Regions from separate parts of the Methylacidiphilum kamchatkense Kam1 genome, predicted to be linked through region 2. Evidence: riboswitches for the same ligand, from Rfam matches in the RefSeq annotation. Region 2 holds a riboswitch; the other holds the start of a gene.
What was found. A riboswitch is a leader RNA that binds a small molecule or an ion and turns the genes downstream of it on or off. The one in region 2 is predicted to bind fluoride.
Positions count from the first base shown of each region.

Region 1 (15,992 bases), 990 kb from region 2:
ATAAACAAATTGTTTATGGATGGACTCTGAGGTCTTGAAGATAAAACGATAAATTGATCATTTTATGACCCTTTCTGATCTTTCCATTCGCAGGCCTGTATTTGCGTGGATGCTGATGGTAGGGTTGATTTTTTTTGGTATTGTTGCTCTTTCTAGATTAGGAATTAGTCAGCTTCCTGAGATCGATTTCCCGATTATTACTATAAACCTGCAATGGAATGGGGCCTCTCCAGAAATTCTTGAAACAGAACTTGTCGATCCCATTGAACAAGCAGTGATTTCGGCACAAGGGCTAAAAGGGATCAGTTCCTATATTCAATTAGGGCAGGCATCCATCATTTTAGAGTTCGAACTCGGTAGAAACATCGATTCAGCCTTGACCGAAGTACAATCGAAGATAAGCTCGGTCAAATTACCAATGGATCCAACCCAGCAGGTGGGCATGCAACAGGTCCCCACTCCTGTTCCGCAACCAATCCTTGTCAAAGACAACCCTGAAGAGCAGCCTATTTTATTGATTGGGGTCTTTGGAGAGCACAAGACACTTCATGATCTTGTCACTTTTGTGGATCTTGTGCTGCATGACGAGTTACAAATTGTTCCAGGTGTTGGTCAGATTGTGTTAGCGGGTTATAATGTCAGAAATTTAAGAATTTGGGCAGATAGTAAAAAGTTGGCGCAGTACCAATTGACCGTTCAAGATCTTCAAACGGCGATCATGCAGGAACATGTGGAAGTGGCTGCAGGAGATCTTGAAAACCCGCATAAGCAATTCAATGTGAGAGCTATGGGGGAAGGACTGAGTCCGGAAGAAGTAGGCAATATTCAAATTAAAAAAAGGGGCACAGAACTCATTTATAGATCGAATATACGAATAAAGGATGTGGCAAAGGTTGAAGACGGATTGGACGATATTCGACGCATTGCGGCTAGTAATGGACAGACTATTATTGGTGTCGGCATAAAAAAGCAACCCGGAGCAAATTCCGTGGAAGTGGCTCGATTGGTCAAAAAAAAGTTATTGGAAATTCAACCCTTTCTTCCAAAAGGAATCCATCTGAGCGTAGTCTATGATAGAACAAAACATATAGAAGATTCGATTAAGGAAACCTTATTTACCCTTGGGCTTTCAGCTGTTATCACCAGTTTGGTCTGTTATCTGTTCCTCGGAAGCTGGACTGCTACCCTTAATGTGTTGCTTTCTATCCCCACTTCTGTTCTTGGAACCTTTATTGTCATCTACTTTTTAGGTTTTACTTTGAATTTTTTTACTCTCCTTGGTCTTTCCTTGGCCATTGGGATTATTGTGGATGATGCGATCATGGTTCTTGAAAATATCTATAGGCATCGAGATATGAAAAAGACAAGGGTGATGGCAGCCAGAGATGGGGCTAGAGAAATCACTTTTGCTGCTATGGCTGCCACTGTGGCTATTATCGCCATTTTTCTCCCTGTGGCTTTTATGAAGGGGGTCATAGGCAAGTATTTTTATCAATTTGGTCTTACGATTTCGGCTGCAGTAGCTCTCTCTCTGTTGGAAGCCATTACCCTAACACCGATGCGCTGTTCTCAAATTATGGATGACTCTTACCAAAGAAGAGGCTTAGCCTATATCGTTGATTACTCCTTCAAAAGTCTTGCCAAAGGGTATAAGCATCTTTTGAAGTTTTGTATTTTTTATCCCTGGCTTGTGATCTTGGGGGCTTTAGGTGTTTTTCTTTATTCGTTGAAACTTTTCAGTTTTCTACCCCAGGAACTGATCCCCACTCAAGACGAATCTTCTTTCATTATTCGGATTCAAACTCCTGTGGGTTCTTCGATTTATTATACCGAAGAAAAGCTCAAAGAATGTGAAAAACTCATTCTTTCTCATAAGGAAGTCGATAAAGTCTTTGGCGAAGTAGGAGGAATGATTCAAAGGACAGGAGCGACTGATGGGAATCTTGTAGACAGCGAAGTCAATGTTGGAACTATTTATGTCACCTTAAAAGATAAAAAAGAAAGGATACTTTCTCAAAGGGTTTTGATGGACACCATAAGGGAAGAATTAAATAAGATTAAGGATCTTCGGGCTACCCCACAAGATCTTTCTATTCGAGGATTTACCACTGGGAGGGGATTCCCTGTCGAATTGACTATTCGTGGGGAAGACTACAAAGTGCTGGAAAAAATAGTACAGGCAGACATCGAAGAAATGAAAAAAAGCGGCTATTTTGTGGATCTGGACACAGACTTTAGAGATGGAATGCCCGAAGTCAGAGTCTATCCCGATAGGTTTGCCGCAAACGCTTGTTCGATTCCCATTCAGAACATTGCTAATACAGTAGCGATCGCCATTGGAGGCATCGCCCAAGGACAATTCACTAATGGAGAAAGACGGTATGACATCCGGATAAGGTTACGAGGCGATGAAAGAGTAGGACCAGAAGATATCGCTCGGTTGGGGATCCGAACTAATACCAATGAGTTCATGCCCATAACTTCCGTAGCTAAGCTTCAGACTGTCCAAACCTATCAAACACTGACAAGAAAAATGCGAGAAAGAGCAATTACTATCTTTTCTAATGTTGCTCCAGGAAAATCCCAGGCTCAAGCATTGGCAGTGGCTAAAAAGATATGCAGCAAAAATCTTCCCAAAGGCTATAGACTTTTTCTAAGTGGTGGAGCTGCCTCCTTCGAGGAAACATTCCAAAGTCTCGTCTTCGCTATTTGGGTTGGCGTTGTGATCGCTTACATGGTTTTAGCCTCTCAGTTTAACAGTTTTGTCCATCCTTTTTCTGTGCTCCTTGCCTTGCCATTTAGTTTGAGTGGAGCGCTGTTGGCGCTATGGTTTACTCACCAATCCATTAACCTTTACAGTATGATTGGCCTTGTTTTGTTAATGGGTATTGCCAAGAAAAATTCGATTCTTTTGGTTGAGTTTACAAATCAGCTTAGGTATAAAGGGCTCTCTATTAAAGAGGCCATATTAGAAGCGGCCCCAATTCGACTTAGGCCTATCCTTATGACTTCGATGGCGACGATTGCTGCCGCCATCCCTCCGGCTCTTGCCTTAGGCCCTGGTGCTGAAAGCCGTATCCCCATGGCGATTACCTTACTTGGCGGTATTGCTGTCTCAACGGTGTTCACCTTGTTTGTTGTCCCTGCCGCTTATCTTTTACTTTCTCGTTTTGAAAAGTCTAGGCCCTTAATGATCCAGCCTCAGACTGCTGCTGTGGGAAAAGAAGAAGAAGAAAGTTTAGTAGAGAAAAAGGATTAAGCCTATTGATTGTGATTTTGTAAGCAAAGAGGAATCATGAGCTTTCCAGAATTTGCGATTCGCCGACCTGTAGCAGCTTGGATGCTTATGGCAGCATTGGTCTTTTTTGGGCTACTCTCTCTTTTTTCTCTTGGAATAAGTAGATTTCCAGATGTCACTTATCCCGTGATTACCGTAGTCACCCAGTGGCCTGGAGCAGCACCAGAAGTTATGGAGTCAGAGATTGTAGATCCTTTGGAAAATGTCCTTGTATCTGTCCAAGGAATCAAAGACATCGAATCGACTATGCTTCCAGGGATAGCCAATATCAAATTAGAATTTTATATCGATAAAAATATCGATGCAGCCTTGCAGGAAGTTAATTCTAAGGTCCGAAGCGTTCGTCTTCCCACAGATGTTAATCCGCCCCAAATTTTTAAAATCAATCAGGATGATAGTCCGATCCTCTGGCTCGCTGTCACATGGGATAGACCTCTTAAAGACCTCGTTCGCTATGTTGATAAATACATACGGGATCGGTTTATGCTTGTTCATGGCATAGGCGATATCCAACTTGGGGGCTGGGCGGACAGGAATTTGAGGATATGGTTGGATAGAAACAAACTTAATCAATTGCAGCTTTCTCCCACCGACATTCGTGACATGCTTCAGGCAGAAAATATGGAGCTTGGAGCAGGGTATTTGGAAAGTAAAACCAACGAAATCAATGTGAGGATTATGGGAGAAGCTAGATCAGAATACGAAATGCAGTCTTTAGCATTGAACCATAGAGCTGCAGGAGCTAGTGGCATTCCTATCACCGGGATTGGAGGCAGTCAGGGAGGGGAATGGGGGTCACAGGTGCTGGAAGCAATCAGTTTTTAACCAACCCAGCAATGACAAGTGCAGCATCAAATCTGCTTTCCAATACGCGGGGAGCTTCTTCCGTTTATATTCCTTTATCAACGGTGGCTTCCGTTGAAGATGGGATTATGGATCTAACCCGGCTTTCTCGTAGTGATGGCCAACCTGCCATCGGCTTGGGTATTCAGAAGCTTAGGGGGTTTAATGAAATTGCTGTGGCTAAGGAAGTCAAAGACCTTGTCAAAGAGCTTAAAAAAGATCTGCCTGAAGGGATGGCAATCGGACCGCGTTTTGATTCTTCGGTATATACCCAGGAAGCCGTTCATGAAACAGAATTTACTCTTTTACTAACTATATTTTTTACGGCTTCTGTCTGTTTGCTTTTTCTGGGTTCTTTTCGGACAACATTAAATGTCCTCTTTTCCATTCCCATTTCAATTCTAGGGAGTTTTATATTTTTCAAATTCCTGGGCTACACGCTTAATTTCTTTACGCTTTTGGCTTTGTCTCTGGCCGTGGGGATTGTTGTCGATGATTCCATTATGGTGTTGGAGAACATCACAAGGCATAAAAATTTAGGGAAAGACCCGCAGACGGCAGCTCTGGATGGAGCCAATGAGGTGTCGTTTGCTGCCCTCGCTGCTACTCTTTCGATCGTTGCGGTTTTTTGTCCAATTCTTTTTGTAGGTGGGGTGGTCGGAAAATTTTTGTCTCAGTTTGGTGTGGCTTTAAGTGTAGCAGTTCTCATTTCACTGTTAGAGGCCTTGACGCTTGCGCCCATGCGTGTGGCTGAATTTTTAAATGTAGGAAAAGAAGAAAAAAAGAATTATTTCGAAGTTTGGCTGGATAAAGTTTTTTGGGAATTTGCTCGAATCTACAGAAATCTCTTAAAGCTTGCCCTTCAAAAAAGATGGTTAGTGGTAAGCGTTTCTTTTTTGATATTCTTCTTGTCCCTGCGGCTCTTTCCCGCCCTCCATAAGGAACTCTCTCCTTCTGAAGACATGGGTATAGCTTTAATCCGGATTGAAACCCCTGTTGGTTCTTCTCTAGAACATACAGGAGAAAGAGTCCGCTTTCTTGAAGAGTATCTTAAACAACAGCCTTATGTGGCTCATGTCTTCAGCAGTATAGGCGGGTATAGTGGAGGTCAGGTTAACTTTGGAGCTCTTTTTATTACGCTTACTCCAAGAAAAGAAAGGAAGCTGCGGCTTCAAGAGATCCTTAAAATCTGGAGGAAGGAATTCAAAAAAGCTGCTTATCAAGATCTGCATATAAAAATTATCGACATTAGTCAGAGTGCTTTTAGCTCTAAGAGAGGGACTAATATCGAGTTGAGCCTATTGGGCTCTGAATATTCAGTTTTGAAAGAGGTATCTCAAAAAATTCTAAACGAGCTTGATAAAAGTGGAATGTATACGGATCTGGATACTGATTACCGGGAGGGAATGCCAGAAGTGCAGATCATACCGGATAGGGACAAATGTGCGTTAGCCAATATTTCGATGCAGCAGCTGGTTGATTCTGTCCGCTATTCCATTGGTGGTGCCAGGCAGGGTATGTATACCAATGAAGAAGACATTCGTAGGTATGATATCCGAATCCGATTCATCCCAGAACAGTGGAGAGAGCCAAAAGATATTGAAGATATACCGCTTTGGACCAATTATGGAGGAGAGCCTATTCATCTTAAGGATGTCGCTAGCCTGCGCGTCGTCCCCAAACTCATGAACATGACAAGAGAAAATAGACGTCGGGTGATTACTCTTTTTGCCAATGTGAAACCGGAGTATAGCCAGGCCAAAGCTCTCGACTATGCGATGGAAATTTGCCGAAAACTCCTGCCTCCTACCTATTCTGTCCAACCAGCTGGTGCTTCTCAAACAGCCAAAGAAACCTTTGGAGCTTTCCCCTATGCATTAGGCTTTGGGCTCATCCTTGCTTATATGGTTCTAGGCATCCAGTTCAATAGTTTTCTTTTCCCTTTGATCATTCTCTGTGCCATTCCTTTTTCGATCACTGGAGCCATCTTTTCCCTTTATATTTCAAAGCTTTCCTTGAATCTTTACAGTGGCATAGGGCTTATTCTCCTTATGGGTTTAGCTATGAAAAATTCGATTCTACTGGTCGAATTTATTAATAAAAAGAGGTTCGAAGATGGTTTAGATACTTCTGCAGCGATTCTTGAAGCTGCTTTCATTCGGCTAAGGCCAATTCTTATGACTTCGCTAGCAACGATTTCTTCAGCAATTCCTGCGGCTCTTGGACTTGGTCCTGGAGCAGAAGTCAGGGTGCCTCTTGTTATTGTAGTCATAGGAGGCATCGTTGTTTCTACTTCTTTTTCCCTGTTTGTGGTTCCTTGCATTTATAGTCTTGCAGCAAAGATTGGTGGAAAACCACCGGTGGATTTAGAAGAATGGCCTGAAGTCCAAAAAGTAGCTTCCTTATGAGCTTCTTTTTCCCCACTGCTTATCTTATCTTTAACAATAGATTTCAAAGGCGAATAGAAGATTAGAAAAGTGTATTTTTGGTTGGTAACAAAAGGAATAGAAACGGGCAAAAGTCAGCAGACGAATCGTCGTTGGGGTTTGCTTACTTTGCCTGCAGCAATCCCTATTTTTCTCTTCTGTGGTTGGAAGCTCAGGCATCTGTCGGTGATCAGTCCGCTGGGAGCCTTGTCTGGCTTGTAGAGTAAAAGGTTTGCCTGCGTAATCTGAATGCTGGAATCAATCTGAGGATTTGGATGGGAGTTTCATTTTCTTGAGCAAGTTGAGTGGAAAGCTCTTGAAGAAACATAGAAGAAGCTATTGGAATTGTTTTGTTTGGGTTTAGAGAAAGGTTTTAGAGTAGTGTGGCCGTACAATGTTTATTGATAAGAGAGCTAATTATTAGAAATAAAATTTTCTGCTGTTATCTTGGAATTGGCTGAATAAGAAGCATCTTTGCGACCCTTGTGGCCAACAAATACAGTTGATTGACCATGTGGCAAGGTTTAGGGAAATTTCTGCAGGAAAATTCGTCTGAAGGGTAAAATCCTGAATCTAAAATTGCTTCTACTTGAAGCTACCTTTGTGGACACCTTTCCCACTTTTAGACTTTACAATAGAAGCCTCTTCACAGGTATTTTTAAAAAGCATCCCCTTATCTCTGTCCTCTAATCTTTAGCTAAAGTCGTTCGTTTTTTATCAATATTCAGAATGTAAACTAAAAGTTACTGCTTATCTGTATGGACATCAAAAAGATAACAAAAATAAGATTGTCATAAAAAAGTCATAAAGTTGTCATAAATAATTTACATAACTGTCACTACCTTTTGTCTTTTTTTTAGAGTAAACAAGAGGTCGTGTTCTAACGGTTTTCATATCGTTATAATGTCTAGGAGGAATTTAGGAGGAAAAATGATAAGAAAGAGGAAAGAAATTTGGATAATACTTTTCTTTACGACCTTATTGTTTATAAATCTCAATCTTTTTGGTCTTGATGATGAGGATGTTACTACTAATAATCCATCATCTGATTCCCAATACAACGGAGAAAATCAATCTGGAAAGCAAAAATCCAAACAAAATTACATTCCAGTTTATAATCAAAGGGAATCGGCTAGTGGCAGGATCACAATGCCAGAGGTGACTGTACAAACAGAGGCTCCCCCAAGTGCAGTGGAAACCTTTGGTGCTCCGAATGCAGCGGTTCTTCCAACCGAACAAGGTCCTGTGTCCTCTACTTATGGGATACCCATGAGCGTAATGGATACACCCCGGCAAGTAACACCTGTTAATCCAACTATGCTTAAAGCAGCAGGAACGGTTTACCAGGGCTATCTTGATCCCTTGAGCGTTTCTCAGATTCTTCCGACAGCTTATACACAACTCAACTGGGGGATGGGCAATGCGATCACTATTCGTGGAAGGCAAGCACTTCCATATATAAACGGCATTGAAATGACTCTTCAAAACGATTCCATGGCTGGAGTTCCTTTTAGCTGGAATATGGTTGAATCAATGGACATTACTGAAGGTCCTGCCAATGCGGTTTTTGGAGCAACACAGCCTACGCCTGGAAGTGTGAACTATATAACCAAACAGCCCTATTTTGACAAGTTTAGAGGATATGTTTGGGATACCACAGGGATGTACAGCCAATATCTTTGGGGAGCTGATGTTGGAGGCCCAGTCAATGATAAAGTGGCCTGGCGTTTTAGCTATATGGGGCAGGAACAGGGTAGTTATTATAATAACATTTACAACAATCAGCAGAATTTCTATGCGGCCATTGGAGCCAAACCTTACGAGAATTATACAATCGATTTTTATTCTGATTTTGGGACCTATTCCTTTATGCCTCAGTTAGCTGATCAAATCAACAGGCCAACCAATGCCCTCATCGATAACGGACTGTATACCGCTGGAATGCTTCCTCCTGGAGCATTGGCTGGAACTTTAGTCAGTCCTTTTTTTGTGCCTGTAAACAGAAGAGCTGACATTGTGAATCCTGCAGGTGGGGGCAATGCGATGACTGGAATGCTTCAGCTTATCCAACGGATAAAAGTGTCAGATAATATTGAGATTGTGAACAATACCTTTGCTTGGTATACGCGTAGCTCCTGGATCGAACCTTCGTTGTATGTGGATGCTTATCTATCAGGGGATTATGAAGTGGATAACAGAACAGAAATTAGAGTGAATTTTGAAACTCCCTTAGAAGCTGCTGCTCCTGAGAAGGGGTCAAAAGAAATGAAAGAGTATAAAGAAACCTCCAAAAGCGAAGGTGATGAAGAGGTTAAAAAATCCTTTTGGGAGGGAGCTATTGGCGAAATGTTAATGCGGCATAACATTGATGCAGGCATTGAATGGCATTATCAAAGGAACCTTGACTATTTTGGCGACGCTTTTTGGAATGCAGGCAATGTTTGGAGCATGATGACAACCAATCCCTATAGTTGGAACGCCGTCTTTTTAGCACCCTTTGCAAAAGCTGTTAATAATCCAAAAGGACCTGCGGGTGGAGAATGGCAGATTCCTGGAGCTCCTCCTGGATGGTTTTATGAGCCTTTAAATGGCGCTTCTGGAAGTACGGATTGTAACTATTGGACGGTCAATCCCTTTTATCAGCATAATATTGACTGGACAAGCAAGTTTAGTCTGCTATTTGGAGCGAGAGCAAATTTTTACTTTGTCGACGCTTCCACGCCTCCAGGACCAGTTGGAGCTCCGTTTGCACACTTTAGCACAGCAGCTTTTGCTCCTCTTGTAAACATAAGCCCGGTCTATAAACCCTTTCCATGGATGACCGCCTATTTTGATTTTAACTGGCTGCAGACCACCAATGCTGCGGTCATTGGAGGATATGCTCCAACGTTTGCTCCAAATTCCTTCAGCGAGGTAAATCAGCTGATAGAAGGAGGAGTGAAGTTTAACATTCTAAAAGACAAGATGTACATCACCACTGCTGCTTTTACACAAAATCAGATCCTCAATAATTTAGGGTTTTTGCCTAATGGGGCTCCTTTGCCTGCTACCCCTACGAATGTAGAAGGTTTTGAGATAAATGCTTCCTATCAGCCTGATCGCCATTTTTGGGCAAGGTTGGGCTATATTTATATGAGAGCGGTTGAGGAATGGTCGGGTTTTCCTCCAGGACTTCATGGGCCTGGGATGAGACAGTTGACACCCATCCTGCCTTATTATACTGGAGTGCCTATAGCCGGAGGACCATTCGTCAATGGACCCTTTCCTATCTCTGGTTCAATGCCTTCCTCCAATTATCCTTTTATTGGTTTTCCTGACCAGTATTTTAGCGGTACTGTAACTTATACCTCTGACGTAGGCCTTGGAGTAACTCTTGGAGCCATTGTGATGAGTGATCAATACCTTAATTACTGGTATAATACAAAAATTCCAACGCAGTTTATATTAAATGCTCAGATCTTTTATACCCAGCCTAAGTGGGAGGCAAGGCTTTATCTGTATAATTTTACAGATGAAAAGTACTGGTTGCCTTTTGGACTTGGATCGGCAGGTTCGCGTGCTTTTAATATGAGCAGCATTATTGCTGGTTGGCCATTCTGGATTGAAGGAACAGTTGCCTATAAATTCTAAAACTAGGATAAAAGAACTGAAATAGAACAAATTTCACCTGGCGATTTTAAATAATAATCCTCCTTCTTCATCTTCTGCATTGGGTTTTACAGAAATCGCCAGGTGATTTTTTTATTATTCGAGAATCTTACAAGTATTCAGTATAATTTCTTTGTTGTAGGAAGAATAATAGGTTGATAATCTGGGCTTAGTGATTGCTTCGTAGATGATATGACAGGATGCTTGGCTTTTCTACTTGGCTTTTTGCTTGCAGCGCTTCCGACTGGATTACAAGAATTTCAAGCTGGCCTCAATGCGCAATATCATAAATCTTATGAAGAAGCAGTGGAGCATTATACGCAGGCAATCGATTCGGGGGAGCTTTCTAGGGAGACTTTAGCCATAGCTTATAATAATAGGGCCGATGTCTGGTTAGCTCTGGGGCATTATTATAGAGCTATTTCCGATTATAATAGGGCTATAGAACTCCATCCTCAGCCCGATTATTTTAATCGGCGAGGCATTGTAGAAGCCAAATTGGGTCAGTATGAAAAGGCTATCAAGGATTATTCTGAATCCATAAGAAGAAATAGATCCAATGCCTATGTCTATAACAACAGGGGTTGGGCTTTTTATAAAAAAGGAAATTATCTTCTCGCCATCAAGGACTTCGATGAAGCACTTCGACTGAAACCAAATTATGCGTTGGCTTTCGACAACCGAGGTTGGGTCCATTTTAGAAAAGGAGAAAGAGAGGAAGCTCTCTCGGATTTGAGTCGAGCTATTCAGTTGGAACCGAACAATCCAGAATTTTATAATGACCGGGGAATTGTTTTGACCGATTTAGGAAGGTTTGATGAAGCTATAAATGATTTTAATAAGGCGCTTAACCTAAAACCTCATTTTACAGAAGCCGAAAAAAACAAGGAAATTGCCTTAAAAGGGAAAAAAGGGATAAAGCTAGAAGCCCTTCATTCTCTCATTTATTGGAAATGAGGCAGCAGGGACTTGCTCTTCTGAGGCGTTAGCTGACGCAGCAGAGCCCATGCTTTGAATGAGAATTTGGAAGATTTTAAGGGATGGTTCACTGATTTCTAGATTCATTGAAAACCAGTAACTGTCCGAAGAGAAACAGACAAAATCTAGAGTTGCTAAACCCAAAAGAAACACTTAGGTTAAGAAAAGATGACTCTGCAGGTACAGTATCTAGGGCTTACTTTACGGTCTCCCTTAGTGGCTGGGGCTTCTCCTCTTTCCTCTTCTCTTTCAGGTATTCAGCAGTTAGAACAAGCTGGAGCTGCGGCCATTGTTTTGCCATCCTTGTTCGAAGAGCAGATTATCAAGGAAGCAATTGCTGAAAAACACTATACAGATTTGAGTGGTAAGTATGCAAAGTTTTCTGCACTTGAAGATTATTTTAGCCCAGAATCGTATCTTCATTTGATAAGAGAAGCAAAAAACAAAGTACAGATTCCAATTATTGCAAGCCTCAATGGAAAATCTCCAGGATGGTGGTGTCGATTCGCCAAAAAAATAGAAGAGGCAGGAGCAGATGCCTTAGAGCTCAATATTTTCTGGATGCCTACAGATATGGATCAATCGGCTGATTCCATCGAGATGTTTACACTTGATATTGTGCGTCTTGTTAGACAAGAGATCCAGATTCCCCTAGCTGTAAAAATTAGTCCCTTTTATACAAATGTAGGAAATATGGCAAAGAGGTTCCTAGCTGCAGGAGCGAACGGACTTGTTTTATTTAATCGATTTATGCAGCCTGGAATAAATACAGAAAAGATTGAAATTAAAAGCCAAATGCTATTAGGAACAAGCCGTGATACTTTTCTTTCTTTGAGGTGGATTGGAATCTTATTCGATCGCTTAAAAGTGGATTTGGCAGCGACTGGAGGTGTTATGGAACCAAAAGATGCTATCCAGTTGATTTTAGTGGGTGCGACCATCGTCATGCTTTGTTCTGCGCTTTTAAAAAATGGGCCTGAATATCTAAACGTCATGGAAAAAGGGCTTGTTAATTGGATGGATAAGCATGGCTATTCTTCTTTAGAAGAATGGAGAGGTTTATTGAGCCAAAAGAGATGTCCAGATCCTGAGACCTTTGAACGAGCCCAATATATCAACTCTCTTATTTTGGATAGGGAAAAAGAAAAGAATATCGGTAGTTAAAAAGAGGTTCAAGAGAGAGAAACAAAAGTTGTCAAACTGTTCTTTTTCGTCTCCTCTACAGAATAAAGAGCCTACCTTTTAATTTCAGTTATCTTCCTAAAGGCTATCAAGCATCAAAGAAAGAAATCCTATAAGTGGTTCCTGGTCCAATCTTTAAGTAGTTCTCCATTTATTTTTGAGAAGACTCTTATTGGATATAGTTTTGTTTTACTTGTGTTGCTTTTCTTTATGTTTTTTTTTAATTACGCATTTGCAACCCAAAGGCATTTGTTCAACCATCCAAAGGTTTTCATAAGGTAGAGAAAGAGAAGTCAAAAGAAAAAATCTTTTTGACTTTTGTGCCGGTGGAGGGAGTCGAACCCACACCCGGTTGCCCGGACCAGATTTTGAGTCTGGCGCGTCTGCCATTCCGCCACACCGGCAACGCTTTTAGCCAGAGAAAATTACATTATATATTTTTTTAAATCTTGTCGAAAAAAAACAATGCAGTTTCTTTATGTTCTTTTTTCCTTCAGATGATGCCAGGGAATGAAGAACCGATTCGCGACCAGCGTCGGGATAATAGCTGTGGTAATAATGACTGGAATTAAAATCGAATACTGTTTTTGAGAAATAATTTCGTGAGATAGCCCATAGAGACAGCAAATCACATTAAAGGTTAAACCAGTCGACATAAGTAAAGTAGTATAGGCTGCTTCTTGCAATTTCTTTCTTTTTACTAAAAAAGGGAAAATGCTAATAAATTTTGAAAGCTGTTGCAGAATAAAAAAAAGGAAAACAGGCAAAAAACTTTTTGTTAATTCAGTTAAATCGACAAATGATCCAGCTCTAATAAAATAAAAGGGAGTCAGCATGCCTAGCGTTACGGTACGCAGCCGTTTAATGAAATCATGGTGTTGTTCAATCGATCCTGCTAATGTCATGCCGATGATATAGGCTGGTAAGACAGCTTCTGAACCTGCCCATACGGCAATACCTCCAAGGGTAAAAAGGAAAAATAGGAGGTATTTTATTTCTAACTCTGAGGGTTTGTTTGCGTAGTATTTTAGAAAAACAGGAGTGATTTTGGGTAAAATGAGGGCACAAATGAGGACTGTTCCTGTTAATACTCCTGTTTTCCAACCGAAGGGAGCAAAAAGGAATCCTAATAGGAGCACGGAGCTAAGATCGTTGATAAAGCAAGCTACTAAGAGCCCCTTTCCGTAGCTTGTTTTGTTCAGTCCAAGTTCCAGAAGAACCGTATACATAACGGCAACTGAAGTAGCAGAGAGAGCAATTCCACCAAGTAAAGAGGCTCTCCAGTTCCACTGAAAAATGGCGTGCGCAAAAAATGAACAACTTAAGAAGGGGACAAAAAAAGTTAGTAGACCAATAAATGTAGCTTCCTTCCATTGTTTTCGAAAAGAAGTTGGATCGAGCTCAGAGCCAGCCATAAAGGTGAGCATAATGGCTCCTAATCCAGCAAGAAAAGTAATCCAGCCTTCTTTAGGATTGAGTCCAGTTTTGCCGAAGAGTATAGTAGCTAAATATTGGCCTAAGATACCAATTATTATTTCAATGAGGGCCGCAGAAACCCTAAACTGAAGAGCTAGCAATGCGGCGAGCACTGCTAAAGCCATCCAAAAAGAAGCTAAGAACCAAGTGTGCTCCATTGGAAAACCCTTCGTATGTTGCGAATCTTTTTCTTTAGCAAATGGTTGCCGTAGGAGTTATCACTTCTTAAATAAGAAGGGTTTTCCAAAATATTGGATGGTAAACTCCATTACCAAATGCTTTTCTTTAATAAGGAAAAGGAGGGGTGTCAAGACTTAGGAGATTAATTTTTTTAGCTTTCATTTTTTTTAATGACTATAAAGAAGAACGTATTGTCTTTGTAGAATGATTGGATTGATTCAGAGAGTAAAGGAAGCGGCTATCAAGATAGAAGATCGATTGGTTTCTTCTATTGGAAGAGGCATTTTATTGTTTTTAGCTGTGGAAAAGGGAGATGACGAAAAAAAAGCCGATCAGATGATAGAGAAAATCCTACAGTGCAGAATTTTTCCAGATGAAAATGGAAAAATGAATCGCTCGCTTCTTGATATTAATGGAGAACTATTAATAGTTCCTGAATTTACACTTGCGGGAGAATTTTTAAAAGGCAAAAGACCTACCTTTCATCATGCAGCTCCTCCAGAAGAAGGTAAAAAACTTTTCGATTATCTTGTGGAAAAAGCGGAAAGTAAACATGGCTTAGTCAAAAAAGGCTGTTTTGGAGTAAACATGACGGTATACTTAATAAATGAGGGCCCAGTCAGTTTTTGGATTAGGACATGAACTTTATATTTATCCGAAAGACATAGGCTAGGAAAAGGGAACGGTTGTTTGGTTTTATGTCCAAAATTGCCATAGAAGTTAAAAACTTGAGGAAAGATTTTGGGAAACTCGTGGCTATTGATCAGATTTCATTTTCGATTATGGAGTCTGAAATTGTAGGATTTCTTGGGGCAAACGGTGCAGGTAAAACCACACTAATCTATCTGCTTTTGGGATTACTGACACCCACTTCAGGTACCATACGCATCTTTGGCTTCTGTCCATTATCGGCAAGAAATGAAATCCTTTCCTTTTCCAATTTTGCATCTGGGTATATTAGTCTGCCTTCTAATTTAACTGTCCGAGAAAATCTTCTTGTTTTTGCTCGCCTTTATCGGGTGAAACAACCAGAGCTAAAAATAGACTTTCTTTTGGATCTGTTGGAAATTACACATCTGCAACATAAGGTAACCGGTTTTTTGTCTGCAGGAGAGTTGACTAGAGTTTGCCTCTGTAAGGCTTTGTTGAATGATCCAAAGCTGTTGTTTTTGGATGAACCAACAGCCGGATTGGATCCAAGCATAGCTGATAAGGTCTGTGAGCTTTTGTTAGAACTAAGAAAGAAATCTGGAGTTACAATCATTTATACTTCGCATAATATGCGGGATGTGGAAAGACTTTGCGATCGGATTATTTTTATGAAATCTGGAAAGATCGTCACACAGGGGATTCCTCTGGAAATAGTGCAGGAGTTTAAACAGAGAAATCTGGAAGAACTGTTTATAGAGCTAGCTAGGAAATAAATCCATGAGTCTAGAAAGAATATTGGGTCTATTTTTACGTTATACCTACGTTTATAGACGCAGTTGGATTCGAGTTTTAGAGTTTGTTTTTTGGCCCGTAATGGACCTTCTTGTTTGGGGATATCTGACTCTTTTTCTTTCTAATGCAGAGAAAAGCATTTCCAGCCCATTTCAATTTTTAATCGGTGCGATGATTCTTTGGGATGTGCTCTACAGGACTCAGCTGGGGATCACAGTATCTTTTTTAGAAGACGTTTGGTCAAAGAATTTAATCAATCTTCTTGTGACACCACTAACTATTCAGGAATTTTTTACAGCGATTTTTCTAGTGGGGATCTTCAAATCTCTTTTAATTCTTGGATTATTGGGATTTTTAGCGGCTCTTTTCTATCATTTCCATTTGACGCAGATTGGTTTCTATTTACTCCCACTGATTGGGAACCTTTTTCTAATGGGTTCTGCTTGTGGTGTTTTGACCATTGCTTTATTGCTGCGATGGGGACAGGCTGCAGAGTCTCTTGCATGGGCTATACCGAT
Region 1 is NZ_CP037899.1:1,382,937-1,398,928, reverse strand. Features, by position in the region: gene kam1_RS06565 (efflux RND transporter permease subunit) at 65-3,259, shown strand; gene kam1_RS10675 (efflux RND transporter permease subunit) at 3,296-4,123, shown strand; gene kam1_RS06560 (efflux RND transporter permease subunit) at 4,087-6,549, shown strand; gene kam1_RS10150 (hypothetical protein) at 6,619-6,789, shown strand; gene kam1_RS06555 (TonB-dependent receptor) at 7,498-10,197, shown strand; gene kam1_RS06550 (tetratricopeptide repeat protein) at 10,408-11,172, shown strand; gene kam1_RS06545 (dihydroorotate dehydrogenase-like protein) at 11,362-12,357, shown strand; tRNA gene kam1_RS06540 (tRNA-Leu) at 12,697-12,779, opposite strand; gene kam1_RS06535 (cation:proton antiporter) at 12,852-14,009, opposite strand; fluoride riboswitch at 14,054-14,133, opposite strand; gene dtd (D-aminoacyl-tRNA deacylase) at 14,236-14,673, shown strand; gene kam1_RS06525 (ABC transporter ATP-binding protein) at 14,760-15,455, shown strand; gene kam1_RS06520 (ABC transporter permease) at 15,460-15,992, shown strand, end outside.
Region 1: it holds a riboswitch for fluoride, as region 2 does, so the genes downstream of both, kam1_RS06535 (cation:proton antiporter) here and kam1_RS00815 (efflux transporter outer membrane subunit) in region 2, are expected to answer to the same signal.

Region 2 (15,992 bases):
CATGAGATTAGCTAAAAGCCTTCCTCCTTCAAAAATAGGTAAATCGATTAATGGGCCATAAATCCAGGAGTTCGATGGCCAAGTAAAGAGTTGACCAAAATCCGTATTGAAAAATCCAAAATACGCATTCAGATTGACCGAAGGGAAATAGGCGGCGTAGGCAACGCCAATCATAGCATTGGTTGCTGCCATTTCCCTTTCAGCTTGAGCAATATCTGGCCTTTGCTCGAGGATTTCCGATGGTAGACTTGTGGGAATCTCTGGAGGTTCTTCTTTCAGTGGTTTTCGAGGAAAATGAAAAGTGGAGGCGGGTTGACCAAGAAGCCGAGCAATCGAATTTTCCACTTTTGCTCTATGGCTTTCTAAAGCGATGTATTGGGATTTAATCCGTGAAAGATCTGTTTTTGCTCTTGCTAGATCTAGTTCATTGGATAACCCACTTTTATATCTGATTTCTACTCTTTTTAAATTATCTTCATAGACTCGGATCATTCTTTCCATGACTTCAAGTTGGCTGTCTAGATATCTCAATAGGTAATAGGCTTGAGCCACATCGGCATGGATTGTTAGTCTGGCTCCTTCTAATTCTGCCTGCGAAGCTTGAGCTTCTGCTTTAGCTGCCTCTAGTTGTCTTCTTAATTTGCCCCAAATATCAAGTTCCCAATTTGAATTAAGATAGACCTGCCACATATTCAGCGTAGGCTGAAATCCATAATAGTGAGTGGTTCCAATGATGGATCCAGCAGGAAGGCCGTTTATTGGAACAGTTGAAAAAATAGGTTCAGGTAGAATAAAGGGAAGCCAAGGCAGATGCGTTTTCAGTTTCCAGCGCTGATAACTTGGAGTGAAATTGGTGTGCGGAAAAAAAGCGCTCAAGGCTGCTCCTACTCCTGCTCGCGCTTCAATGACATTAGCCATTGCCATTTTAATCTGTTGATTAGCCGCTTCCGCTTCAGCCTCCAGTTGATTGAGTACTGGATCGTTGAAAATCTTCCACCATTCGCCTTTTTTGACGAAATCTTTAGGTGCTGCTAATTTCCACTTTCCAGGATTTTTCTTGGCTTCTTCTATCGCTTTTTTTAGGGAGTCCACACTTTGGGGATCAATGGTGTTTTTTGACTGACTAGCAGTTTTCGAAGCAAGGGGCTCTTTCGGTTTATTGGCTGTCTTTTTTTCTTCTCCCCACTTCCAGGAAGAGGGGACATCGACTTTTGGTGGTTTATAATCCGGACCCACCGAGCAGCTATGAAAAACGAGAACAGAGCTCAAGAAAAGGATCTTCTGGATGGATAAGGCAAAAGCTGATGCCTTCTGGTGCTTATTCAAAAAGAAAAGACATTTATGAATGGATTGCTTTATCTTTTTACCATTTTTTCCCGATCTCATTGTGTTTGCAGCCCTGTTCGTTGAAGTAGGAGTTATCGCCTTTTCCTAAAAAGAAAAGGGGTTTGCCCAAAACACTTCGAAAACACGGGCTGGCAAACTCCATTGCCAGATAATTAATTACTTTTGGCTAGCGAATATTCTTTTATGAATCAGTTGTCAAAAATTTTTTTAAAATTTTAAAAAAAAAACACAAACAGTCTTCCTGTTCCTTCTTGTTCTAAGGAAAATAGGAGGGTTCTCTATCAATTAAAGACTCTTAGGCATCAGGCTCTCCCTGTACGTAATAGAGAAGAAAAACGAGGATTAAAATAGACATTCTAAAAGCTTGAGGTAAGCCATTATAATTGCTACTTTGCCACATTTGAAACCATTCTCCGGCTCCAAGGATGAAAAAATAGAGCCATTGGATCAACCCAAGACTAAGCCCGACAATGCCTACGCTTTTGGCTTTTTGAAAAGCGATCGGTGATTGGAACAGGTTCTTAAAAAGAAAAAAAGTTCCTATGAGAAGCACCGTCCCACAAAGGCTTTCCCATAGAATGAGACTATTGTAGACTAAAGAAAAGAGAAAGGGTGAGTTCCAAGCCCGGGAATGGAGATGAGAAGCTTTTGGAATGGTATCCATAAGCAAGACATGCCGAAGGTAGGTATAGTTCGTTTCATAATCCAAGAGATTGTTCAGGGCTATTAAAAGAAAATAGAGGGAAAAGAACAAAAGGATGAGGATCTTGGAAAGCCTGATAGCGGCCTGAAAAAACGAATAATTGTAAGATGACTGATTGGACATGAGCTAGATAAGACAGTTGGCTTTTTCCTCTTCTTTATCGTTCATCAACCAAATTCCAAAAGCGCTTGGATATAGCTTAGTCAGCTATTCCCTAGGTATGCTATGGGTTCTTCAGATAGGATCATAGAAAAAACTTTTTGTTTTTTCGATATCTGTGGCTATCTGCTGCTTGAGTTCTTCGACCGAAAGGAATTTTTTTTCTTCTCTGATAAAATGAAAATTGAATAAGGAAAGCGTTTGTCCATAAAGGTTGCCTTCAAAATCTATCAGATGAACCTCTAGATTCAGCCTTCCTTCTTCCTGGATAGTAGGACGCCATCCATAGTTGACGACACCTATAAAAATCTCTTTATTATAGGCTACCTGACAGCCATAAACCCCAGGAGGCGGGAGCAGTTGGACGACATGCTGCAAATTGGCTGTGGGAAAGCCGATTGTTTTGCCTACTCCCTGACCGGTTCCCACAATGCCTTCGATCCGATAGCTGCGCCCTAAGAGCTGAGAAGCTAAGCTAAAATCTCTTCTTTCAATGGCTTTCCTTATTTTAGTACTGGAAATGGTTTGTCCTTGAAACACTAGAGGAGCTACGACAATGGTTTCAAATCCTAATTGGTGGCCCCTTTCTCTTAAAAGACGAACATTGCCTTCCGCATTCCATCCGAATCGAAAATCCTCTCCCACCACGACTCTTTTTAATCTTGGGAATATTTTTTTTAGTTCTATTAAAAAGGCTTCTGCTGTCAGTTCTCTTAATCGCTGATCAAAGCGGATAAAAAGAATGAGTTTGAGTCCGTAGATCTCAAAAAGGGTTTTCTTCTGTTGTAGAGAAACGAGTTTTGGCGGAACCCTTTCAGGAGAGATAATTGCCAAAGGATGTGGTTCAAAAGTAATGACCAGACTGTTCTCTTGCGATCCTAGAGCAAGTAAGCTTCTTAATATTTTCTGATGACCAAGATGAATCCCGTCAAACACGCCAATAGCAATATTTTCAATTTGCTTATTTTCATTAAGAGTAAACAGGGAGAAAATTTCCTCTTCTTTTCCAGAGGAAAAGATGGATCCCCCTCATTGTCTGCGGATTCTGGAAACTTCTGGTAGAGAAAGTACATGGTTTAATAAATCTTTGGGACTCTGCATGGATTGAAGAGCATCAAAGCGAAGGGCTTGAGCCAGTTTGAAATTGCCGGATTGAAGCCGAACCAAGGAAAAGAGATGCCCGCCACAGCCAAGAGCCTGTCCTATGTCATGACAGTAGGTTCGGACATAGAAGCCTTTCCCGCAGAAAACTTCGAAGTCGATAAAAGGCGATTCCCATTTTTTTATTTGGTAGGAGTAAACATGGACAAGTCTTGGTTTTCTTTCCACCTCTTTTCCCTCTCTAGCTAGTTTATAGAGTGGGACTCCGTGACTTTTTATGGCTGAGATCATGGGTGGAATTTGATAGAAATCGCCAACAAACCGGTCAAAGACCTGCTTGATTTCTTCTAGAGAGAGAGGAGGGACAGGCTTTTCTTCTACGATCTTTCCATCGGAATCCTGAGTGGTTGTTGATTGGCCAAGGCGGAGGACTCCTTCATACCGTTTGTCTTCCGACATCAGCAGATCCTGAATCTTTGTCGCCTTTCCAAGAACAAGCACAAGCAACCCTGTGGCCATTGGGTCTAAAGTACCGCAATGACCAACTTTTTTGATGTTGAATTTTTTCCTTACAAAATCAACCATGTCATGGGAGGTATAGCCTTTGGGCTTATCCACCAGTAGTACGCCGTCAATATCCATGTGATCTATCCTTAAACACTTGTAGTTTTAGCTGTTTAGTCAAGCAAAGCTTTGATCTCTGATAAAACGGTTTTTTTAGCTTGCTCCAGATCCAGTTTAATGCGAGCGCCAGCAGCCCGTATGTGTCCACCCCCTCCAAACTTTGAAGCGATTCGACGAACGTCAAAGTCTTTTGAGGAACGCAGGCTTAAACGGATAAGATTAGGGGATAGCTCTTCAAGCATGAAGGCGACCACAACCGATTTGACCATTAACAGATAGTAAAGGAAGTTTTCTGCTTCTCCTTGATTGGAACCAGTTTTGAGATACATGTCAGCGGTAAGAATGTAATAGGCTATTTTGGCGTCTTCGACAAAATGAGTCTGATTAAGAACTTCTCTTAATAGAAGAAAGCGAGACAATGGGTAATTTCTAAAAGAGCAGACTGATAAAAATTCTGGGTCAGCACCCAATCGGATAAGTTTTGCAGCTAATTCGAAAGTTTCTGGAGGGATAGAGCGGAAACAAAAGGCATTGGTATCGGTTAGAAGCCCAACATAAAAATTAGAGGCGGCTTCTTTTGGACAGGGGAGTGAGAGTTTCTCGATACACCGAAAGATGACTTCGCAGCTTGAAGAAGCCTGTGGCTCGACGACATTGATGGTGGCAAATCGAGTATTGTCGATATGGTGGTCAAAGTTCAGATCGACTTGCCGATTCCAGGATTCAAAAAAGGGACCGGGTCTTTTGATATTCGAACAATCCACAGTGATAATTTTAGTTTGTGGTTCGGGAGCAACTTCTGTTGGAGTCTTAAGGATTGAGGCTCCAGGCAAAAAGGCAAAATGCTCTAAAAGACCTTCTTCTATATACACATCAACTTTTTTCCCAAGATTTTTCAGTACCAGCCCAAGCCCGATGGCTGAACCATAAGCATCTCCATCTGGCCGACAATGTGATACAATGACAAAAGAATTATTTTCATTAAAAAAAGTTCTGAGGGAAGATAAATCAGAGTTGTTGTCCAGGTTTATATTCATTGCAAAAGAGTCTCAAGGAGATCGATACTCTCTATCTATCCAAGGCTTTCTTTTTTACTTGCCGGATTGGATTGCTTTCTTCTAAAAAGTATCTAATGTAAAGGCGGGGAAGAAAAAGATCAAAGGAAAAAAAACCGATTCAGTATCTCAATAGAAAAATGTTCGGTTGGAAGTTTCTACTTGCTATAAAACAGTCGGTTTGAAAAAATTTTTCCTAGGTAGGCTTTTGGACCAAAGAAAAAAGGAAATTCATGAGTAGATTTATACTTCGTCTCTTCGATTTTCTTGTATTGCTTATATTTATGGTAGTTGTCGCTGTTTTTACTTGGGGAAAACTCACAAAAAAAGAAAAAATAGTTATTGAAGAAAAACACAGTCTTTTGTCTGAAATTATAGGTGAAAAAAAATAAAAAATAAATTTGTTCTCTAACCTTCCAAAAAATTACTCCTTTAAAATCTTGTCCTTATGGGTCGATGGAGCTCAGCAGAAAGAGCTACTCTCCCTAAGGCTTTAACTCGAAGAGCTACTGCTAGTTTTGCACGAGTGAATCTCACCAGTCCATGAGACAATTCACAGGACCACAATCGCAATACGCCAAGAATCTGAGAAACAGGACCTAGTATTCCATGTTCTTGATTTTGTGGAAAGGAATCTTTCACCCTGTTTAGAAGATCAAATGCTAAGGAGGGATATCTTCATTTTTTCATGGATTTGAGTCTTTTTCTAAGTCTCAGCGATTCAACTGATTTTTTTTTGTTTTACAATGAATCGGCGACAGGAGAAGGGTCATCGAATGCGGGATGTGAAAGCAGTTGACTTTCAACTACAATTTTGTATATGCTTTTCGATAGTTTTTCTCCTAGAGGGTTGTTGTTGTTGTTGTTGTTGAAAGGGGAAGAACATTTGCCTTGCTGACTAGCCTTGGACTTCGAGCTAAGAACCGTTTCCCTTAAGTCCTTAGCTTTTGAGCATAAGGAGGTTTAGGGATTGCATCCGTAATATTTTGCAAAACAATTTTATAGTTTCTTACGATAACACTATATATGAACTTTTCTTTACTCAATGCCATCGAAGCGGCCTTCAAGGATCACAAACTTCTCGAAGAAGCTTTCAAAAATCTTCATGCCTTCCTAAGCACTACCAATTTAACAACGATTGAAAAGGAATCTATTCAGGAACTGGTACAGACCAACAACTGGGAAGAGCTCAATGAACGGTTCTATAAAAAGCTTTCTTTTGGGACCGGTGGTATTCGTGGCAGGACAATAGGAAGGGTTATCACTCAGGCCGAACGAGGGAACGCTGACGTCCATGGCCCTCCTCAATTTCCAGCCGTTGGCGTTAACTGCATGAACGATCGCAATGTTCGCAGCGCTGCATTAGGTTTAGCTAATTACCTAAAGAGGAATTTTCCTGGTGAACCATTAAAAATTGTCATTTCCCATGATTCTCGTCATTTTTCTAGGTATTTTTCCGAACTTTGTGCAAGAGAATTACAAAAGGTAGGGGTAGAGGCTTTTCTTTTTGAGTCTCAACGATCCACTCCCCAGCTTTCCTTTACTGTCAGATGGTTGAAGGCGCATGGTGGGATTATGATTACGGCAAGCCATAATCCGCCTTATGACAATGGCTTTAAAGCCTACTTTCGTGATGGCTGCCAACTCATTGAACCTCACGCATCGGCAGTCATAAAAGAAGTGGAGAAGATTGAATCTTCTCCAGATTTATGTACGTCCTCTGCCGAAGGCCGTTTGACTCTTCTAGGACCAGATGCTGATAGAGCTTATATTAAAGCCGTTGAAACCATTTGCCTTGATCCCAAAGCATTTGCTAGCGCGAAAGAAAAATTAAAAGTAGTTTATACTCCTCTGCATGGGACTGGCATTGAAATCATTCCAAAGCTTTTCGACAGGCACGGAATCCACTATAGCCTTGTCCAAAGTCAATCGGTTCCAGACGGAAGTTTCCCTACCGTAAAGACTCCTAATCCTGAAGATCCTGCTGCCCTTTCACTAGCTGTCCAACAAGCAAAAGTAGAAAACAGCGATATTGTCATCGGAACCGATCCCGATGGAGATAGAATGGGAGCAGCAATAAAAAATCGAAATGGAGAATTCGTTCATTTAACTGGGAACCAGATTTTTGCCATTTTTGCTTATTATAGAACTTCCAAGCTTTTCGAACTTGGCATTCTGACTCCGGAAAATGCGCACAGAGCTGTGATCATTAAATCATTTGTAACGACTGATCTTATTAAAAAAATTGCCGAGCATTTTCATGTTCGGTGTGTAGAAACGCTCACCGGTTTTAAATATATTGGTGCAAAGCTGTTAAAATATGAGATGCAATCTGGTCTTGTGGATTACGACTCGCATCCTTTTGAAGAAAGAAGAGCTGTGCAACTCCAAAGAGGAACATATTTTATCTGCGGAGGAGAAGAAAGTTATGGGACTTCCTGTGGGGATTATGTAAGGGACAAGGATGCTAACAGCGCGGCATTGGAACTTGTCGAAGTAGCTGGATGGGCGGCCCTTCAATCGATGAATCTCTTAGAATATCTAGACTCTATTTACAATAGTTTTGGCTATTTTGCTGAAAAACTAGGGACTTTAACTTTTGAAGGGGCTGAGGAGTCGGGCTACATAGGCACCATCCTGCAATCTTATAGAAATGAACCTCCAAGGGAATTTCTTGGTCAAAAACTTCTATCCTTTGACGATTTTGGTCTGGAAGACCATTATGATAGCGAAGGAGATCTCATTCCAAAGGAAATCATGTTGCATTTTCTCTTTGAAAATAACAACAAGCTGGTGGTTCGAGCATCAGGAACAGAACCGAAAATAAAGTTTTATTTGTTTACCCACTTTCCAGTTACTAACAGATTACAGCAAGCCAAAGAACAGGCTCAGAACTTTTTGGATAAATGGTGGGAAGCCATTCAAGGGGATGTTAAAAGAAGAATAAGTAAGTAATTGTTGCAAATCTGATTTTTGTTCGTTGATTCTGTTTCATGTCACTGTCTATTTTCGACACTTTGAACTTCAAAGAAAAACGGAAAACGAGCTAATGTCTACATCCTTATGGCTTGATGGGCTAGTCATCGTTTTTTTCCTTTCCCTTATTTTTTGGATCGGTCTTTTCAGCAGCAAGGATGGACAAGAGAAAAAATACGATGATCTCACTCTTGGAGGTAGAAAAATGCCCTGGTGGTCGATCCTAGGATCGATTATTGCTGCAGAAACAAGCGCTGGGGCTTTCTTAGGAACACCTGCTGAAGGCTACGTCCTTCAAAACTACACTTATTTACAACTTGCTCTAGGAACCATCCTAGCCAGACTGATAATCGCTTTTTTTTTATCAAGCCTTTCTTTCAACTGAAGGTTCATTCTATCTACCAATTTTTAGAACTTCGCTTTGGGCCACTTACCCAAAAGATTGCCTCTGCAATTTTTCTTTTGACTCGGGTTCTTGCCATGGGGACCCGACTCTATGTAGCGGCAATCATTCTAGTAGTTGGCACGCAAATACTCTTCCAGAAATCTCTTAGTCCATTGCAGGAAGTGACCCTCTACTTCTTTTCCATTGTTCTGATCAGTACTTTTACGGCTATTTATACCACCCTTGGGGAATCAAAGCGGTCATCTGGACGGATCTGATCCAGGCTTCCGTGATGCTTCTAGGCGGTATTGTTGCTTTCTGGATTCTGATAGAAAAACTCTCTTTTGTTTATCCCTTGCCCACACTTTTCCATAAACTCATCGATCGACCCTGGATTACTATGGGCATTATCCCATCAAAAGGGCTCCTGGAAAACTTGCTTGTGATTCTGGCAATTGATTATACCATATGGTCGGCTTTGATCGGCTCGACTTTTACTACCATGGCCACGCATGGGACCGATCAAGACATCGTCCAGCGATTGCTCACGGCAAAAGATTACCAGAAAAGTAGGCTTTCCTTGATCCTTTCAGGATTTGCTGATATACCGATCGGTTTTCTTTTCCTTTCCATTGGCCTTTTGTTATCTTTTTTCTACTCGACGCATGCCGATTCTGGTCTGCCAGCAAATCCAAACGAAATATTCCCCTATTTCATCATCACTCAGCTCCCTTCTGGCATTCGGGGCATTGTCATAGCTGCGATTTTCGCCACGGCTACAGGTTCATTAAGTGCGGCTTTAAATGCGTTGGCCACCTCTTTTTGTCAGGATTGGATGCATCCCCCTATGAATGTCATCACCGATGAGAAAAAAAAGGTTTCGATCCTGCGGGCTGCCACCATTTTTTTTGCTTTTCTCACTTCCCTTATTGGGATTGGTACAGCGATGTATGTCGTCTACTCACCTGAAGCAAGGATATTACCGATTATTCTTGGGATCATTGGCTTTACTTATGGACCACTACTTGGTGTTTTTCTTTTGGGGATACTGACTAGAACAAGAGGCAGCGACAAAAAAAATGCCTACGCCATGGCTGCAGGTTTTCTTGCCGTATTGGTTCTAAGTGGCCCTCTGTTTGGAGGTGATTCAAAAACTAATGCGCATGGTTCTTTTATGCCCTTTCCTATACCTCATATTGCTTTCCCTTGGAGAATATGTATTGGAGCCCTAACAACCTTCTGCATTGGGCTAGTATTTGGAGAAAAAGAAAAGATTTCCCCCCAGAGTGACTCTCCTTTATCCCCTAATGGAGATGGGCTTCTTTCCACATCTCGCAAGCTGTAGGCTCTTGTCGAAAGGAGCCTTCCTCGTTTTCCAATGTGATGCGTTAGCTTGCAGTTGAAGCTAGACAACGTTGGCCTCTGGCCACTCCTCTCTGTGCCATCCCTATATGGCACAAGGCATCTGAGAGGCTAGTTGTTGAGAAGACCATTGCGGACTTTTTTTTAGTTCCCTGTCTTGTGATGTTTACGGGCTGACTGTACCGCTGCGTCCAATGCTCAGAACACCTACTGAGCGGTTTGGGGGAGCCGGTGAATTTAGCTTACAGAATGACTTTGAGAAACTCGTTTAGCTAGGCCAAAGTTGGTTTTTCACCTGACTGCAAAATGCCTGTACTGAAACAGAGTCCAGAGGCGAGCAGACTCCACCGCCCATCATGGAAGATAGCTTCTAAATAGCTAGAAATTCCTTTCAGGTGGTTAATTTAGTCCCATGGGCGATTGCTTGCAAACCGGGAAAAAACTAGATGAAGCTAAAAGAGGCATCTTTTTCCCTTACGATTCTTTGTATATAGCGAAAGCTTCCTCCACGGAGACTCCATCAAAAGTAATAGCAGCAATGGCATTACAAAAAGCGACCGCTTCGCTCAGGGGTTTTTGATGAATATTCCTTCCAGTGGCATTCCCATAAGTACCACCGATATGGATCTGGCCATGTAGTCTGCTTAGGAAATCCTTGACGGCCGTTTCTTTCCCGCCGGCGCAGATAACCCTTGTTCTACCAGCGGCTGCTACCGCTTCTTTGAGTGCTAGGTTGGGATCCCCTTCTTTTACTGAAGGCGGATTTACCTTCACGAAATCCGCTCCAAGGCATGCGCCCAGTCCAGCAGCTCCCGCTACAAGATGTGGGTCAGTTTCGTTGCTTACTGCTTTCCCTCGAGGATATGCCCATATAATAGCTATTAGTCCACGCTGATGGGCTTCAAATACAAGCTGCGCAGCTTCCCTAAGCATCTGTGCTTCGAATTCGCTGCCTGGATAGATCGTATAGCCCACGCCGACAATAGGTACTGACTTGGTTTCCAAAAAATAATCGAGCTGTTCAAAGGAAAGCCAAAGAAGGCTTAGAGGGTCTCTCTGTGCTGTTTTGACTAGGTGCGTCTTACTGTTGAGTTTGACGACATATCGTATATGCGGATAATCCATTCCATAGCGCGCAATAAGCCCAAGCTGTGTAGCAAAGGCTCCAATCCGTGCTTTGCTTGCAATTTTAAACAAATGCTCAGGATCAGCATCTTCAGGAGAAATGCCAGGTCCGTAAAAATCGTCGTTCAAATGCTCCACCTTCTGATCCCCAGCCATAAGCATCAGGCGTCCGGATCCTTGGGTGATCTCAAAAAAAATCCGCTTGTAATTATCTCTTTTGGATTGAGGGACGTCCAGGGGCACTTTGATTTCATCTAAACTGATCATTAAAAAACCTCCTTTTAGAAATAAACAAGGAGTGAAACCAAAAAGTTTCAAGTTCGTATTTGCCTCAAGACGATTGTATGGAATCAAGCCGCTAGCGAATAACGCCTCGTTCAGAATCCTTGATAAAACGGATGATGGCCATAAGCTCTTGAGTTTTTTCAGTGACTTTCTCTAATTCTTCTAAAGCCTGGGAAATGTTTAATCCCCCATCCAGAAGCAGTTTTAAGGCAAACTTGAGGCTTTTAATCTGTTCTTCTGAAAAATGATTTCTTTTCAAACCGACGAGGTTGAGGGAACGGAGCTTAGCAGGATTGCCATCAACTAGAGAAAATGGGATCACATCTTGAACAACCTTCGTGCAGCCGCCAATCATCGAGAATTTCCCAATCCGACAAAACTGATGTACGGCCGAAAGACCGCCTATCGTGACATGGTCTTCGACCACAACATGTCCAGCCAGTGTGGCATTGTTAGAAAACACACACCAGTCTCCTATTCGACAATCGTGAGCAATATGAGTATAAGCCAAAAAATGGTTATAAGAACCAATTTCAGTCGTTTGTCCCTTAAAGGTAGAACGATGCACGGTAGAAAATTCCCTAAAAACGTTATTTGTGCCGATTTTAAGATAGGTAGGCTCTCCTTGATATTTTAAATCCTGGGATTTTTCACCAATCACACAAAAAGAATAAAATTCGTTTTCCGGGCCAATTTCAATCTGTCCTTTAAGAACGGCATGCGGATGAATGATGCAATAGTCTCCAATCTGGACACCTTCCCCAATATAGGCATAGGGACCTATTTCGACTCCAGCGCCAATCTGCGCCTTTGAACTTACAACCGCCGTGGGATGAATAGAGGTCTGCATTACCAGTTCATTGTGTTTTCTATCATACGATCCACCGCTTCCGACCAGTAGGCTTAACCATCAACCAGAGCAAAGAGAAGCTCTCCTTCGCAAACCGTCTCCTTGTTGACGTAGCATTTTCCAAAAGCTTTTCCAATCTTTCCTCTTGCCTTAGTCATTTCCACCTCGATGATCAGCGTATCGCCTGGCATCACCGGCTTTCGAAACTTCACCTTGTCCGCGCTCATAAAGTAACCGAGTTTGCCCGCATTCCCTGCTTTTCTCAACAGAAGGATACTGGCCAGCTGAGCCATTGCTTCAATCTGGAGCACCCCTGGCATAATAGGATGACCAGGGAAATGGCCTTGAAAGTAGGCTTCGTTCATCGTCACCGCTTTCTGACCTATGGCTTTGACATCATCCTGAAAACCGAGCACGCGATCCAACATTAAAAATGGATAGCGATGCGGGAGAATCTTCATTACCTCATTGATATCTAATGCTCCTTCCCCTACGGGTATATTTTCAAGGGCATCAAATGGGAAAGATAATTCTTATAGGCTTTCTGTATTTCTCTGATGAATTTGACATTCAGAAAATGACTAGGCCGAGCGGCCACAATTCTGGCTTTCAATCTCTTGGGAAAGAGAGCAAAGTCGCCAATCATGTCAAAAATTTTGTGTCTGACAAACTCGTTTTCAAACCGCAAAGGCTGTTGACTGTAAATTGTTCCCCCCCTAATGACAATCGCATTATCAAGACTACCTCCTTTAATCAACCCTTTTTCGATAAGGGGAACCAATTCCTCATAAAAGACGAAAGTTCGGGCGGGGGCAATATCCGTCACAAAACTTTTGATATCGTACTTCCAGCTAAAATACTGTGTAAAAAGTCCTGTGTGACTGACGTGGGTACAACTAATCGAGAAATTCTGATCAGGCCAGGCGGCAATGTAAGCTCCATCCTCTCCTTCCACCCACACTGGTTCCCTTAGCTCAAAAAAAGAAACCGGTTTGTCCTGTTCGACCGTTCCAACTTTTAAGATTTCATTGACCAGGAACATGCCACTGCCATCTCCAATCGGTGGCTCATTGGCATTCAGTTCAATGAGAGCATTATCCACCCCACAGCCTCTTAAAGCAGCTAAAACATGTTCAACAGTATGAACCTTAACGTTTCCTTCTCCTATTGTCGTCGCTCGTTCCGTTTGCTTGACATTATCAACTGATACCTGCACGGTAGGCTCATCGGGAAGATCAACCCTTTTAAATACATAGCCACTGTCAGCGTCCGCTGGCTTAATGACAATTCTGACTGGATTCCCTGTATGTAGAGATAGTCCTTCCACGCTCACCGGTTCGCGTATAGTCCTTTGCATTATCACAACGATCAACTCCTTTTGATTCCACCTCTCTTATAAAAAGATCTAAAGTGTCCTTTTTGCAAGATTGTTCTGTTGCGTTTTTGTTCAATTTTGTTTTTTTCAATAAGATGATACCTTTTAACTCCGTGCGATGCCACCAATGCTTTTGTTCCTATAAAACTTTTTTTTTCTTTCATCGGTCTAACACAATAAAAAAAGGGGAGAAAAGGGATGCTCTAGCCCTGTTGTGGCTTCTTTTCTTTCTTTTGTTTTTCTCTTTACTAGCCGGAGGATGTAACCGGCAAAAAAATATCCAAAAGGCGCAGCGACCAGCATATCCTTTCTTTGAGGAAATGGAAACGTCTTCCATGCCTAAAGGAAAACCAGGAGGCATATTCATAGAAACGAGTGCCGCAGAGCCTTCTACTTTTAATTGGCTGGTCTCAGAAGATGCCACTTCTGCTTCGTTCCTTAATCTGATGTTTGATAGTCTGCTCTCCTATGATCCAATAGAAGATCATGTGATTGCAGGGCTGGCAAAGCAGTGGGAGATAGCTCCAGACAATAAAACTTTTCGCTTTCGACTCCGAAAAGGACTTACTTGGAGTGATGGGGTGCCGCTGACTGCTGATGATGTGCTCTTTAGCTTTGCCTGTATTTACGATCCCCGATTCCCTAACCGGAATGCCTATGATCTTTCTGTCAACGGAAAACCTTTTAAAGTAGAAAAGATCGATGATCAAACCATTCAGATCCAAACCCCTGAAATCTTCGCTCCTTTCTTACGCTACATGTCAGGCTTTCCCTTGATGCCCAAACACATCCTCGAACCCTATTTCAAGGATGGATCTTTACAAAACCAATGGAACATCAGCACAGCCAAAAAAGATCCTAAGTCAATTGTTACCAGCGGCCCTTTTTTGATTCTTTCGTACAATCCTGGAGAACGAATCGTTCTAGAAGCTAATCCCAGATACTGGAAAAAAGCCGATGGGGATATCCGGCTACCTTATATCGATTATTTAATCGTCAAATTCGTCAAGGATGCTAACGCCAGCTTGATTGCTTTTGCGTCAGGTCAAACAGACATCGAAGGCATCAGCCCAGACAACGTGGCATGGGTTCAAAAAGGAGAAAAGATTTATCACTATACCATTTACGATAGAGGTCCCTCTACCGCTTCTTCCTTTCTTTGGTTTAATCAGAACCCTGGTAAAAACAAAAACAATGTTCCTTATGTCATTCCTTACAAGCTTAAGTGGTTTCAAAATAAACTCTTCCGACAAGCAATTTCTTATGCCATTGATAGGGAGGGGATTATTAATGGCGTGCTTTTTGGCAGGGGGACCCCGCTTTGGGGCCCTGAAACCCCTGCTAATGTAAAATGGTATAACCCGAATGTTAAAAAGTACCCCTATAACCCTAGTCTTGCTTTGCAGCTTCTGGAACAGGCAGGATTCCGCCGGGATGCCACTGGCAGACTTGTTGATCAGGAAAACCATCCAGTTTCTTTTACGCTTCTTACCAATCAAGAAAATCCAATCCGCACTGCCATGGCTACCGTCTTTAAAGAAAATTTAAAACAGATAGGCATTGAAGTGCTCCTGCAATTCATCGACTTTGGCACGCTCGTAACCAAAATTAGTGACAGTTACGACTATGAAGCCTGTTTGCTTGGACTAACGGGAGGAGGAGACCCTGCCGATGGCATGTCCGTGTTCATGAGTAAAGGGAGACTGCATCAGTGGTATCCTAATCAACCACAGCCTGCCACTCCATGGGAAGCAGAAATAGACAGGCTTATGGTCGAACAATTAACTACATTGGATGAGGCTAAGCGGATTCAATGCTGGTTTAAAGTCCAAGAAATTATGAGTGAGGAGCAGCCGTATATCTATCTGGTAACTCCCAATACTTATGTCGGATTGAAAAACCGGTGGCGGAATGTAAAAATTCCCCGCATCGGGCCATTAGTCTGGAATATAGAAGAGATATGGACCCCATGACTTCGACACAAAATCGACTCGAAAAGCATATCTTTCTTGAAAGTGTTATTGGGCCTGTGAGGATAATTCTAATCGAAGGTCTACCTGCAAGACTCCAACCTGTCAACCCAAGCACTCCTCACTTATCTAAATGGATTCTAGAAAGCCAAAGGCAATCGCCCATGCTTTTTAGACTTCTGTCCAAGAGTCTACTAAACGGGGATATTTTTGAAGGAGAACTTTTGCTTCAAGGGCTTTCTCCCTTTTACAAAATGGTATTGGAACGGGTAAAAACAATTCCCAAAGGCTCAGTAAAAACCTACAGTCAACTTGCAGAAGAAATAGGGCATCCTCTTGCTGTTAGGGCTGTTGGATCAGCCCTAGCCAGAAATCCTATGCCTCTGCTGATTCCCTGTCATCGCGTAATTAGAAAAAATGGCCTGATTGGCCATTATAGCTTGGGCGGAAAGTCAATGAAAGAAAAACTCCTTAAAATGGAAGGGGTGCGGATTGATAAAGATAAAAAAGTAAAATTTTCTTTTGTGGTTTCTTCTTAAAGCGAAGCAACTTCCTAAAGTCTTTGCCTAGCGCCTTACTTCTATCCAGCAACAGGCTGGCAGCTCACTCAAAGGGATATCTGGTAAAGGGAACGGACCGTGAAGCAACGAAAGCTTTAGGTTTTTTTTAGCTGCT
Region 2 is NZ_CP037899.1:170,617-186,608, forward strand. Features, by position in the region: gene kam1_RS00815 (efflux transporter outer membrane subunit) at 1-1,269, opposite strand, end outside; fluoride riboswitch at 1,406-1,502, opposite strand; gene kam1_RS00820 (DUF2165 family protein) at 1,643-2,173, opposite strand; gene kam1_RS00825 (bifunctional riboflavin kinase/FAD synthetase) at 2,285-3,145, opposite strand; gene truB (tRNA pseudouridine(55) synthase TruB) at 3,239-3,952, opposite strand; gene kam1_RS00835 (DHH family phosphoesterase) at 3,988-4,971, opposite strand; gene kam1_RS10095 (hypothetical protein) at 5,223-5,381, shown strand; gene kam1_RS00840 (hypothetical protein) at 5,422-5,631, opposite strand; gene kam1_RS00845 (phospho-sugar mutase) at 6,016-7,944, shown strand; gene kam1_RS10310 (hypothetical protein) at 8,039-8,350, shown strand; gene kam1_RS10315 (hypothetical protein) at 8,428-8,628, shown strand; gene kam1_RS10320 (sodium:solute symporter family transporter) at 8,643-9,695, shown strand; gene kam1_RS00855 (beta/alpha barrel domain-containing protein) at 10,187-11,104, opposite strand; gene lpxA (acyl-ACP--UDP-N-acetylglucosamine O-acyltransferase) at 11,196-11,972, opposite strand; gene fabZ (3-hydroxyacyl-ACP dehydratase FabZ) at 12,026-12,433, opposite strand; gene lpxC (UDP-3-O-acyl-N-acetylglucosamine deacetylase) at 12,463-13,329, opposite strand; gene kam1_RS00870 (ABC transporter substrate-binding protein) at 13,668-15,320, shown strand; gene kam1_RS00875 (methylated-DNA--[protein]-cysteine S-methyltransferase) at 15,308-15,856, shown strand; gene kam1_RS00880 (class I SAM-dependent methyltransferase) at 15,884-15,992, opposite strand, start outside.